3 regions of the uncultured Exiguobacterium sp. genome follow, and region 2 is predicted to be linked to each of the others. Evidence: predicted binding sites of a transcription regulator. Region 2 holds the regulator's gene; each other region holds the start of a gene.
The links. The regulator Rex, encoded in region 2, represses fermentation and respiration genes when NADH is low (regulators of the CRP and FNR family bind a similar motif). The targets are predictions, from matches to a motif close to TTGTGAAATATTTCACAA.
Positions count from the first base shown of each region.

Region 1: a site for Rex is predicted at 1,509-1,526, ahead of ACHWTJ_RS11990 (L-lactate dehydrogenase). Genes of this name have one in related genera too.
Region 3: a site for Rex is predicted at 1,945-1,962, ahead of ACHWTJ_RS00765 (formate/nitrite transporter family protein). Genes of this name have one in related genera too.

Region 1 is NZ_CAXYJR010000005.1:1,930,460-1,934,730, reverse strand. It holds gene rpmG (50S ribosomal protein L33) at 1-73, shown strand, start outside; gene ACHWTJ_RS12000 (5-formyltetrahydrofolate cyclo-ligase) at 131-676, shown strand; gene ACHWTJ_RS11995 (DUF92 domain-containing protein) at 670-1,449, shown strand; gene ACHWTJ_RS11990 (L-lactate dehydrogenase) at 1,613-2,569, shown strand; gene ACHWTJ_RS11985 (GNAT family N-acetyltransferase) at 2,828-3,337, shown strand; gene ACHWTJ_RS11980 (M42 family metallopeptidase) at 3,496-4,271, shown strand, end outside.
Region 2 is NZ_CAXYJR010000005.1:8,621-12,891, reverse strand. It holds gene ACHWTJ_RS01940 (S8 family serine peptidase) at 1-1,072, opposite strand, end outside; tRNA gene ACHWTJ_RS01935 (tRNA-Ala) at 1,294-1,369, opposite strand; gene tatC (twin-arginine translocase subunit TatC) at 1,474-2,253, opposite strand; gene ACHWTJ_RS01925 (twin-arginine translocase TatA/TatE family subunit) at 2,261-2,458, opposite strand; gene ACHWTJ_RS01920 (redox-sensing transcriptional repressor Rex) at 2,458-3,117, opposite strand; gene ACHWTJ_RS01915 (ABC-F family ATP-binding cassette domain-containing protein) at 3,285-4,271, shown strand, end outside.
Region 3 is NZ_CAXYJR010000002.1:106,981-111,251, forward strand. It holds gene ACHWTJ_RS00755 (YitT family protein) at 190-1,059, opposite strand; gene ACHWTJ_RS00760 (hypothetical protein) at 1,197-1,799, shown strand; gene ACHWTJ_RS00765 (formate/nitrite transporter family protein) at 1,983-2,819, shown strand; gene ACHWTJ_RS00770 (YkvA family protein) at 2,856-3,275, opposite strand; gene ACHWTJ_RS00775 (aminopeptidase) at 3,374-4,271, shown strand, end outside.

The DNA of each region.
Region 1 (4,271 bases), 1.9 Mb from region 2:
CCCAGAGCGTCTTGAGTTGAAGAAATACAACCCACGTCTCCGTAAGCACACACTTCACCGTGAAGTGAAATAATTGAGATGGAAGCCGTCACTTCGTGTGATGGCTTTTTTTGTTGAAAGGAAGACAGCCATGAACAAACAAGAAGTACGCCGTCTGATCAAAGAACGCCTAGAGGTGATGGACAACCGTGCTGAAAAGGAACGGTTAATCCATGAACATGTTTTGCTATTGCCCGAATGGCAACAAGCTACCTGTGTCGCAATCACGTTAGCGTTTCGAAATGAATGCGATACGAGAATGTTGATTGAACGAGCGTGGCAAGAGGACAAGACGGTCTTGATACCGAAAGTAGTCGGAGAAGAGATGGTCTTTTATGAATATAGACCAGAAGATCAATTGCAGCATAATCAGATGGGGATCGCAGAACCAATGGATTCGGCTCGTCGCACAACACTTGATCAAGCTGCATTTTGTCTCGTTCCGGGACGTGCCTATCGGCGAGATGGCTATCGATTAGGGTGGGGGGGCGGTTATTATGATCGTGCACTCGTGACCTACACAGGTTGCAAAGTATCCATTGCCTTTTCCGAACAGCTCCTTTCAGATTTCGAAGTGGAAGACTTCGATATCCCAGTTGATCTCATCGTCACGGACCAAGAGGTCATCCGATGTTAAGTATCGCGATTTTGTTTTGTCTCTTCCTTGCCTGGACCGGACGACATTTCCGTTTATTGACGACAAGTGGAGCTGTCTTTACGATGCTCGTCGGCAGTGGTGTTTCATTTGGATTCGGCTGGAGCGGTTTGGTAGTGCTCTTACTCTTCTTTGGTAGCTCAAGTCTTTTATCGAAAATAGGACGTACTAGAAAAAAATCCGTGGATGCGATTGTCGAAAAAGATGGTGCACGTGATGGATGGCAAGTTCTTGCGAATGGTGGAGTTGCATTCATCGCTGCCATAGCCTACACTATGACGATGGATAAAGCGTACCTATTGTTATTCTTATTTGTCATCGCCGCATCGAATGCCGATACATGGGCATCGGAAATCGGACCACTTTCAAGTCGTGATCCATGGTCTCTGAAAACTTTACGACGGGTACCAGCAGGAACGAGCGGCGCGATGTCTTTAATCGGAACGCTAGGAACAATTGCTGGGGCTGCGTTTATTGCTTTAGCAGCACATTGGATCTTCTCTCTTTCTTTGACAGATACCTTACTTGTAATAGGCATCGGAGTCATCGGCAGTCTACTCGATACGCTATTTGGAGCAATGTGGCAACGTGTTTATCAATGTTCAGTTTGCGGGGAACGTACGGAAAAGCGAGAGCATCATGGACAACTGACAATTTACGTCTCGGGTATTCGACTTCTTGGAAATGATGCTGTGAACGTCTTGACGAGTGGTCTAGCGAGTGGAATTGGGTTTATTATCATCCGATTCTGGTAAGTGGAAAGTATAACGATGTAATTCCTTATGTTAGGATATCGATGACACAAAATGGACAAATGTGATTATTTTCACATGTTACAAAGAATGTGAAAGATGTTACAATTTATTTGTGATATAGTTAACAAACTCTTAGAACGAATGAAAGGGTGGACATAACGAGATGGAATTACATGCGAAAGTAACACGAGTGGCGCTAATTGGAGCCGGTGCAGTCGGTTCAAGCTTTGCTTATCAGATGTCAACAGCTGGACTTTGTGAGGAACTCGTCATCATTGATGTCAATAAAGCCAAAGCAGAAGGGGAAGCGATGGACTTGAACCATGGAACCCCGTTCAGCTCTTCACCGATGCGGATCTGGGCTGGAGACTACGCGGACTGCCGGGAAGCGGAGGTCGTCGTCATCACGGCGGGAGCGCCACAAAAGCCTGGGGAGACGAGACTCGATCTCGTCGCAAAGAATGCATTGATCATGAGAGAAATGATTCGTCAAATCATGGATTCCGGTTTTGACGGCATCATCGTCGTGGCGTCCAATCCGGTCGATATCATGGCTCATCTGGCTTGGAAGTATTCTGGTCTTCCAAAATCACGTGTATTTGGATCAGGAACGGTGCTCGACACAGCGCGTCTACGTCAAATGCTCGGAGAATACTTTCACATCGATTCCCGTAATGCCCATGCCTACATTCTTGGAGAACATGGAGATACGGAATTCGCTGCCTGGAGCAATAGCCGTATCTATGGAAAAACGATTGACGAGCTGCTTGCTGAGGACGATCGTTATTCTCAAGCAGACCTCGATCAAATCTATATCAATGTTCGAGATGCCGCCTACCATATCATCGAACGAAAAGGAGCAACCTACTACGCGATCGGACTTGGACTTGTTCGAATCGTGCGTGCTATCCTTGGGAACGAGAACTGTTTGTTGACGGTCGGGGCACATGTGGATGGACAATACGGGATTTCTGGCATTCACATCGGAGTACCGGCGATCATCAATCGTCAAGGTGTGCGGGAAATCATTGAAGTTGCATTAACGGAAGAAGAAATGAAGAAGTTTCATCATTCTGCTGATGTATTGCGTCAAACGCTCGAACCTGTCTTGCAAGGTTAACGGGGCGAATCGTGACGAAAACCTCATAAATTGAGAGTTAAGAAACTCAAGTGGTGGTCCTGTATCGTAGTGTCCATCCTTGAGTTTTTTTTTGAAAAGAAAAGATGAAGCGAATATCACTACTGTGTTTGAGTGAAATAAAAAGAGAAAAAAATCTAGGTTTTATTTTACTAGAAAAAGGTTAAGTAAGAGATAGAAGCGTTTTTACGTCATTTGATTGTACGTCATGAAACCCAAAAAAGGAGAGAACCGACAGTCATGTATACTTTTCGAAAATTAACTAAAGAGGATGCAGAACAATACTGGAATCTACGCCTTGAGGGATTGAAAAATCATCCAGATGCGTTCGGTCATTCGTTTGACGATGAACAGCAAACCCCGCTCCGCGAAGTACGAGAAGGTCTAGAAGGAGAACCCGACTCCGATGAGGTTTGGCTCGGTATGTTCGACGGTGATACATTGTTTGGGTTTGGTCAGGTCAAACCATATGAATTGTCACGTGAATCGCATAAAGCGATGATTTCCGGAGTATACGTATCACCTGAATATCGTGGGGGCACTGGACGCGCCTTGATGGAAGCCTTGATCGACGAAGCAAAGAAACTGCCAGATGTCGAGCAGGTCATCCTCGCTGTGTTATCGGGAAATGAAGCAGCACAAAGTCTCTATGAATCACTTGGTTTTGAAGTGTATGCAGAAGATCCAGACTCCGTAAAATTAGAAGACGGCACATATCGTGATGATATTTGGATGAAGAAGTACGTCTAAGTTCTTCAGATGGTGTGGAAAAAGCTGTAGCAGAAAAGTGCTACAGCTTTTTCGTATGGTACTAGTAGGATATCAGTACCGGCAATGAATGAATATTTGTTATCATGAGAACAAAGCGGATGGTACGTCGTAGTCCGATTGAAAGGGAGCGAATGAACATGAAAGAAGTCATACGTACGATTGAAGAGCTTGTTTCGATTCCGAGTCCGACAGGTTCGACGAAAGAAGCGATTACATATGTAGAAAAGCGATTGGTGGCAGAAGGAATCACGTATCGAAAGCTTGAGAAAGGCGCCATCCTAGCGACACTACCGGGTGCTTCAACACGAACGCGATTACTGACGGCACACGTCGATACGTTAGGTGCGATGGTAAAAGAGATTTTGCCGACGGGACGACTCAGTTTATCTCAATTGGGAGGGTATGCGTGGACAGCCATCGAAGGAGAAAACTGTCTGATTCATAAGATGGATGGTCAAACGATTTCTGGAACGATCGTCTTCCATCATTCGAGTGTCCATACGTCACGCGAGACGAATAAGACGGAACGCTCCGCTGATAATATCGAAGTGCGATTAGACATCCGTTCGACGACAGCGGAAGAGACACGAGTCGCAGGGATTGAAGTGGGAGACATCGTGACGTTTGAACCACGTTTCCTCTATACAGAAACCGGTTTCGTGAAGTCACGCCACCTGGATGATAAAGCATCTGTCGCTTTATTGCTTGAATTAATCAAAGAATGGAAAACAATCGAGCTTCCACACACAGTTCAGATACTGATTTCAAATTACGAAGAGGTCGGATTCGGTGGCAATGCTGGATTCTCGGAAGAAGTCGCAGAATATATCGCGGTCGACATGGGAGCATTAGGGGATGGTCAGCATTCGGACGAATTCACGGTCTCAATTTGTGCAAAAGATGGTTCAGGTCC
Region 2 (4,271 bases):
CAGCAGAGATCGCACATAAGATGCCGTTGTTCATCGCGTTGACGATCGCCCGTTGCTCTGGGTCATCCGCGTTGACGAACGATGCTGTTGAACCGAGACTCATGTTGATGACATCGGCTCCGAGTGCGATCGCATCATCGATCGCTTTGATGTAAATATCACTGAATGTCGATGGCATGCCTGGATCATTTCCGAATACCTTCATGGCAAGCAGCTGTGTTTCTGGCGCGACACCTTTGATCCCGCCATTTGCTTCGTCTCCATTGGCACCGACCGTACCCGCAACGTGCATTCCGTGCATCGATGCGCCTGCGCCTAAATCACGGATTTCACTATCGTGATCGGCATAGTTATAGCCGTATGGGACTTTTTCTGTGAAATACTTTCCTTTTAAGCCTTTTGTTTCTTTGGCACTCTCAACTTTAGAAGCTGTTAAATCCACCTTCGTTTCCGGGCTCAAAACCATGTCTTTATGCGACGGGTCAATTCCCGTGTCAATGACCGCTACGATCGTTCCTTCCCCTTTGAAACCGTAATCCTGCCATGTCTCTTTCGCATTGACCATGTCCTTGCTATATAACATATCCGGCTTAGCGCCTTTATCAGCTTTTGGTCGTGCGTATTCGTGCGCGATATGTACATCCTTGACCCCATCTAACTTCTTAATATCTTGAATATCCCCGAACTTTACTTCTCCACTAAAACCGTTCAAAACTGTCGTAAAGCTTTCTTTATATGTCACCGGAATCGCTTGTTTCGCGATAGCAGACTTGACTGATTTCTGAACAGTGACGAGACGTTCCTTAATGGATTCTTTTTCGGCATTGCTCAATGTGCTATACCGCTTATTTTGCGCCTGTGCGATTTGAATCGCTGGCTTTTGCTCCATCTCGATGACGACGCGGACCTTGTCAGACTGCTTATACACCTTCTCCTGCCCTGTTTTCTTAAGTGAGAGGGCGTGCGGCTTTTGACCACTTGACTTGTCTTGCGAGGACAGTGCTCCTTGAGCGCTGACCAAGTTGGAAGATGTCATCAAGACAGCTGCCAAGAGTGCGATTTCCTTCTTCATGCTTCTTTTCCCCTTTTCTAAAAAACTATAATGATGTTACCAACAAAACATTTAAACGAAAATTCTGTATATTTAGTTTAATGAAATAGATGGAAATAAACAATTCAGTTCTGTCTGTTTTATATAATTATTTGTTTTTATTGCCACATTATATTACATCTCCATATTTTGAGAACAACAAAAAAACTCTTGAATTCTCAAGAGTTTGAAATATACGAATTTGGTGGAGACTATCGGGATCGAACCGACGACCTTTTGGCTGCCAGCCAAACGCTCTCCCAGCTGAGCTAAGCCCCCATGAATTATCTTTAGTATACGCATCGCTAACTGCTTTATCAATATAAACGTAACGCTTTCATAAAAAAGAATTCCTCCCGAAATGGCTGGAAGGAATTCACGATTCATTTATTCAATTCACGCATCAAATCCGCCTGTCGTTCAAGCTCTGCCTGTTGCTCGAGGATCAAGACCTTTTTGTACGTTCGCGCAGAAATTAAGATACTGATTTCATAGAGAACGAACAATGGCACCGAGATCATCAAGTGTGACGTCACGTCTGGTGGTGCGATCAATGCCGCAACGACGAACAACGCGAAATACGCATATTTCCGATTCTTTCGCATGAAATATGGCGTCACAAGACCAAGACGTGTCAGGAACATCGTCACGACCGGCAATTGGAAGAGAAGACCGAACGGCATCGTCAACCGGATGAGGAAACTGAAATAGTTTTCGACTCCGATGACTTGCTCGATCCCCAATTCTTTCCCGAGATCCGTTGAGACTTCGAGCAAGAAGGGAAGCAACCAGAAATACGAGAAGGCTACACCAGCCAAAAATAGAAAGAAGATGACTGGAATATACGTCAGTGTTGCTTTTTGTTCCTTTTCATAAAGCCCTGGTCGGACGAATGCCCACAGCTGATACATCCAGAACGGTGACGCTAAAATCAGCGCGATAATGAACGCAAGATTCAAATACAACATTAAAGGATCGGCGACGTTGAAGGCATTTAATCCGATACCGAGCTCTTTTAAGTCCGCTTGTAAAAAACGGACGAGCGGTCGGACGAGCGGAAATGCGACAGCGAACAGGACGACGACGATGAGGAGCGACCAGACGATCCGCTTACGCAGTTCGTCCAGGTGCGACGTCATGCTTTGTTCTTGATCAACCGTCATGATTCAATCACTTCTCTTTCGGTTCGTCCTTTTTATCGTCGTCCATGATGCCGTTCGTAGCATTTTTGAACTCTTTCAATGTCTGACCGGCAGCACGACCGAATTCCGGTAACTTCTTCGGTCCGAAGATGATCAACGCGACGACAGCGATTAATCCGATACTCGCAGGTCCGATACCTAGCGTGAGCGGGATAAGGTTTTCCATTATGATTTCACTCCTTCAGCTGATTGCGAATAATGCTTCATGAAATAAACTAACGACTGCAACTCGATCGATAAATCGATGTGATGGACCCGGACGCTCGCTGGCACGTTCAACCGCGCAGGCGTAAAGTTCAGGATGCCTGTCACACCATACTCGACTAACTCATCCGCTACTGACTGTGCGAACTGGGATGGAACCGTCAAGATGGCGACATCGACCTGATTCGCTTCGATTTGTTCTTTCATGTCCGAAACATGATAGATTGGAACGTCATGCGTCGTTGTTCCGACCTTCTCTTCGTCCGCATCAAACGCAACGACTATCCGAGTACTATTATTCTTTAAAAAGTTATAATTTGCAAACGCTGTTCCGAGATGACCGACCCCAATTAAGGCAACATTCGTCACCTCATCTTGATTCAAGGTTTTGCGGAAAAACGTTAACAGATGTTGAACGTTATATCCATATCCCTTCTTCCCTAATGCCCCAAAGTAGGAAAAATCGCGACGAATCGTTGCTGAATCAACCTTCACCGCCTCGCTTAACTCAGCAGAAGAGACGCGGAGCTTGCCTGAATTGTATAAACTTTGGATGAAGCGATAATATAGCGGCAACCGTTTTGCTGTCGCTTGTGGAATTTTTGTGTCTGGTCCATTCATCCTGCAGTTCCCCCTTCGGCCACATCCATCGTGGCACCCAAATCTTTGCAAAAAGCTTTCTACTCTTCTTGATTGTAAACCACTTCACATATAGTCACAAATAATATATTCCGCAGGACCTCGCGCTTTTGTTCGTGATAGACTAAAGGGTGGAAGGATGGATGGAAATGATACTCTTACAAGTCAACCAACTCTCGAAATCATTCGGCGTCGAGCCGATTTTAGAAAATATCAAATTGGAAGTACAAGAGCGGGACCGGATTGCGCTCGTCGGACGAAATGGTGCCGGTAAATCGACTTTGCTCAAAATCATTGCTGGCGAACTCAGTCATGACTCGGGTGACATCATGAAAGGCAAGGATGTCAAAATCGGTTATCTCGCACAAGACAGTGGTCTCGAATCGAATGAGACGATCTGGAACGAGATGCTGACTGTCTTCGAACATTTACAGGAACAAGAACGGACACTGCGCCGGATGGAAATCGAGATGGGCATGGATCATATCTTGAACGACCCGGTCGCTTACGATCGTCTCTTGAAGACATATGACCAAGCACAACACGACTTCTCAGAAGCCGGTGGTTATCAGTTTGAAGCGAATATCCGCTCTGTCCTGCATGGCATGCGCTTTTATCCGGACGATTACTCGCGCCGGATCCAGACGTTATCCGGTGGTCAACGGACACGTCTCGCCTTAGCGAAGATGCTCCTGCAAGCACCAGAGCTTCTTATTCTTGATGAGCCAACGAACCACCTCGATATCGATACACTCGCTTGGCTCGAAAGTTACCTCGGTGGTTATCGTGGTGCCGTCCTGATCGTCTCGCACGACCGGTACTTCCTCGACCAAGTCGTCAATGTCGTCTATGAGCTCTCTCGCAATGTCTGTCGTAAGTTCACTGGGAACTATACAAAGTACTTGGAGCAAAAAGCGGCCTTGTACGATCAGGAAATGAAGCAGTTCGAACAGCAGCAAGAAGAGATCGCGAAGATGCAGGACTTCATTCAACGCAACATCGCCCGGGCGACGACGACGAAACGTGCACAAAGTGTCCGAAAACGACTCGAGAAGGTCGACCGGCTCGATCGGCCAGATGGAGATGAACGCAGTACGGTCCTGTCCTTCCCGATCGAAAAACAGAGTGGGAATGAC
Region 3 (4,271 bases), on a different contig from region 2:
TTAGATAAATAGACATGTCATAAGCTTAACTACTATCGTAAAAAAAGTGAAGCCTATCTATTTTTTGAATAGGGATCAAGAATAAAAAAGTATCTACTTCAATTAAAAAAGCAGGAAAGATGACCTCATACGAGAAGCAGTCATAATATAGATAAAAAAAGAAAAAGCACAGCTTGGCTGCGCTTAATGTCAAAACGAATACGAATGTTCTTTGTAATTTCCAAAAACTGTATGAATTTCGGAAAAAGTAACGAATGCATTCGGTTCGACAGAAGAGACGATTTCTTGCAAACGGACGATTTCGTTATTTTGAACGACGACATAGACCATTTTCTTCGTTCGGTTGGAGTATCCTCCCCGTGCATCAAGAATCGTTACACCACGACCGAGTTCTTTTGTGATGACTTCGTTGATTTCATCTGCTTTCTCACAAATGATGATACATTGTTTAGAAGCGGAATAGAAACTGTAGACCGTTTGTAAGGCTTTAGCACGAACAAAGCTCATGATGAGTGCATACATAACGTGTTTCAGATCAAAGACCCACCAGACAAGAATATAGATGACAAGATCTTGCATCAGGAATATACGAGGCAATGGCCAATTATGAAAACGGGCGAAGAAAAACTTTCCAAGAATATCGAGTCCACCGGTCGAAGCGCCACCAAAGAAAATCAATGCCATCGCAAGACCAGAGACTAGACCGGCAAAGATGGAAGCGACAAGTGGATCGTTCAGAGACTCTGGAACGATTTGAGTCGGTATCCAATCGATTAAAAAAGAAGAGGCAACGACGATGATGCCAGATAAGAACATAAATCGTTTACGCAGGAAACGGAAACCTAAAAGGAAGAGAGGAATGTTTAAAAGCAATTGCGTTAATCCAATTGGCGTGTGAAAGAGTTCTTGGATGACAAGCGTAATTCCCATGATGCCACCTGATCCGATATCGTTTGGAGATAGCAATAAGCTGATATAAAGGGAATAGAGTAACGTACCGATGATTAAAAAACTGACTTTTTCAATTCTCTTTTTCTGTGGGTGTTTCGTAGTAGTCATGGCAATATGATGAGTAACCTCATGCTCCTCCTTCTGTGAGTATCTGCCTGCAAGAGTACGCTCATATGCATAAAATTTCAACCCTTCTTATGAAAAAAAGATGAAAAAGGGTGAGTTTTTTTGGGAAGGTGATGAAAATGAAGAAAACATTCTTGATTCTTGGTTGTATATGTTTAGGAATACTGCTTGCAAGTCGTCTTTTCCAACAATCAGATGAAGAAAATCGACCTTCTGTTTGGCATGACGGAGACCTCGTAGCGAGACAAGTAGGTGCTTCGATGATGAATACGGTAGCAGTTCGTCAATTAGCGGAACAGCTCCCGTTCTCATCGGAGTTAAAAGAAGTAGAGGTCGAAGGGGAGTCGTTGCGACTTGCCTATGATGTCACAGGTAAGGAACGACGTATTTGGATCGGAACCGATACTGGTATGTTACGAGTGGGTCAGGATTTTTTTAACGCTCGATTATCGAAAGTTCTCATGCATCATACACTCGTATTATTCTCAACGATTCCTGATTTATCAGATCTTGAAATTCACTATACTGATCCGTATTCACGTGCAGATTTTAAAATAGATCGGAAAGCATTCGATGCGTATACATCGAACGATATCGAACGAGCTACTTCATCTTCTAAACGTTTTAATCGTGTCGTCATTGATGGATATGTACTTGATGCATCAAGGCGACAAACGTTTTTTAAACGATTCGCATCCGGACTTTTGATTCAAACTAATTAGTTGTATAAAGCAAGAAAAGGCATTTTTCACAATCTCGACACAATGATATCGTTTACATCTCGTTCTTTTATGAAAACGATAAAACAGGTCTATTCAAGGCTTGAACATCTCTTAAGATGGAAGTATCATAATAAATGAACAAACATTGTGAAATGTTGAACAAAAGAAAGAGAGGTTTCTACGATGAACGAGGTAGAAGCATTAGAAGGATTACGGAATAAAGCAATCAAGTCGACGCGTATGCTACAACTGCGTCCTCTCGAGTACTTAGTTCGTGCCATGTTAGCGGGGATATTCATTGGATTTGCAATCATTTTTACCTTAAAAGCAATTAACGGGCTGTATATGGCAGAATCACCTGTCGCGACACTTGTTGGTGGACTGACGTTCGGAGTGGCGCTCGTTTTGATCGTTTATGGCGGTGCAGAACTGTTTACAGGAAATACGATGTATTTTACGACGGCAACGATGCGTGGCTATACGACGAAGATGGATACGATGAAGGTCTGGTTGATCTGTCTGATCGGAAATGGACTTGGAGGATTAGCGTTTGCACTACTCTTTTCTCAAACAGGAATCATCCAAGAGCTTGGTATGAACAACTGGTTATTTTCTGTCTCAGAAACGAAGATCCACCATACGACGTGGGAAATCTTCACACGAGCTATCTTTTGTAACTGGATGGTCTGTTTAGCGATTTTCATTCCAAAGAACATGAAGAATGAGTTGGCGCAGATCATGATGATGATGGTACTCGTCGCAGTCTTCTTCGCATCTGGATTTGATCACGTCATCGCCAATATGGCCTTGTTCTCCATTGCGTTAGTCGTGCCACACCCTGATACGATCACATTTGCCGGAGCCATGCACAACCTGTTGCCAGCTTTAGCCGGTAACATCATTGGTGGAGCAGTCTTCATGGGAATGATCTATACGTGGCTGAATAAAGAAAAATTAGAAGTAGATGAATCACGTCAATCCACGACACCTGTTCATATTGCTTCGAAACAAAATGCATAAAAAAGAGCAGCTGTCGCGACAGCTGCTCTTTTTTATTCATTCCATATGTTGAAAGCGATCGACGTCTGCAGCCAGTTCTTCGTAAATCGTCTCGACGATTTGTGCGTCATCGAAGAGCCCGAGGACGTTATCGTCTGGTAAGGCGTCAACAGGAGACGTGAAGTAAAGGACGGCCGTCAATAGTAATTGTTCTTGCTCCGCGTGCATCTCGAATTTTTTCTGATAGAGGGCACGAAGCATTTCGAGCAGTTGTTTTAATTGAAAATAAAGGACGAGTTCTGCCTCACGTTCGATGTCCGAGCTTTCGGTAGACGCGATATCTTGCGTCAAGTGCGCAAGCCCGATTTCTGCTCGAACTAATAACTCTTGCTGTGCTTTTTCATCACCAACGAGGTCGAGTGCTTGTCGGTGGAAATACGTATAGGCCGATTTAAAATCTCCGGGTGTGAATTCCATGGTAATGCCTCCTTCTATTCTCCTTCTAGTTTCGCCTTATTTCTTGCAAAATTGCAACTATTTCGTGAAAATAAAGATACAAGAAAGGGGATTACATAATGCCGACACAAGCAGAATTAAAACAATACGCGTCTTTAGCCGTGCGTACAGGAATTAATCTACAACCAGGACAACAACTCGAGGTGCGTGCAGGAATCGAAAATTTGCCGCTCGTTCGTGAAATCACACGTGTCGCCTATGAAGTAGGTGCTACGCAAGTATATGTACAATGGTCAGATGATGAGATGACGAAAATCCGTTATTTCGATGCACCGGAGGAGTCGTTTGATACGTTCCCGGATTGGTTAAAAGCACGTTATGATCAACTGGCAGAAGAAAAAACAGCGTTCTTATCGGTCGTCAGTGAAGATCCAGATTTATTGAATGGCGTTGACTCGAGCCGAATCGCACGTGCGAATAAAGCAGCCGGTGTCGCTCTCGCCAATTGGCGGAAATTCGTCATGAGTGACAATGTCAGCTGGTGTGTCGTAGCAGCACCTTCTGAAAGCTGGGCGAAGAAAGTATTCCCTGATTCAGAGAATGCCGTTGAAGAGCTCTGGTCAGCTATTTTGAAGGCAACACGTGCCGATCAAGCGGATCCGGTCGCTGCATGGGCAGATCATGATCAAAATCTGCGTTCAAAAGCAAAATTCCTGACAGAGAAGAAATACAAATCATTGCACTACACAGCTCCAGGAACAGAATTATCAATCGAATTACCAGAACGTCATGTTTGGTTAGGTGGCGGTGGTCCGAATGCAGATGGTGTTGATTTCATCGCGAATCTTCCGACAGAAGAAGTGTTCACGTTACCGAAAAAGACAGGAGTCAACGGACACGTCTCGAGCACAAAACCACTTAGCTACAGTGGGAACTTGATTGATGAGTTCACACTCTGGTTCGAAAACGGAAAAATCGTTAAAGCGGAAGCAAAACAGGGTCAAGAAGCATTAGATG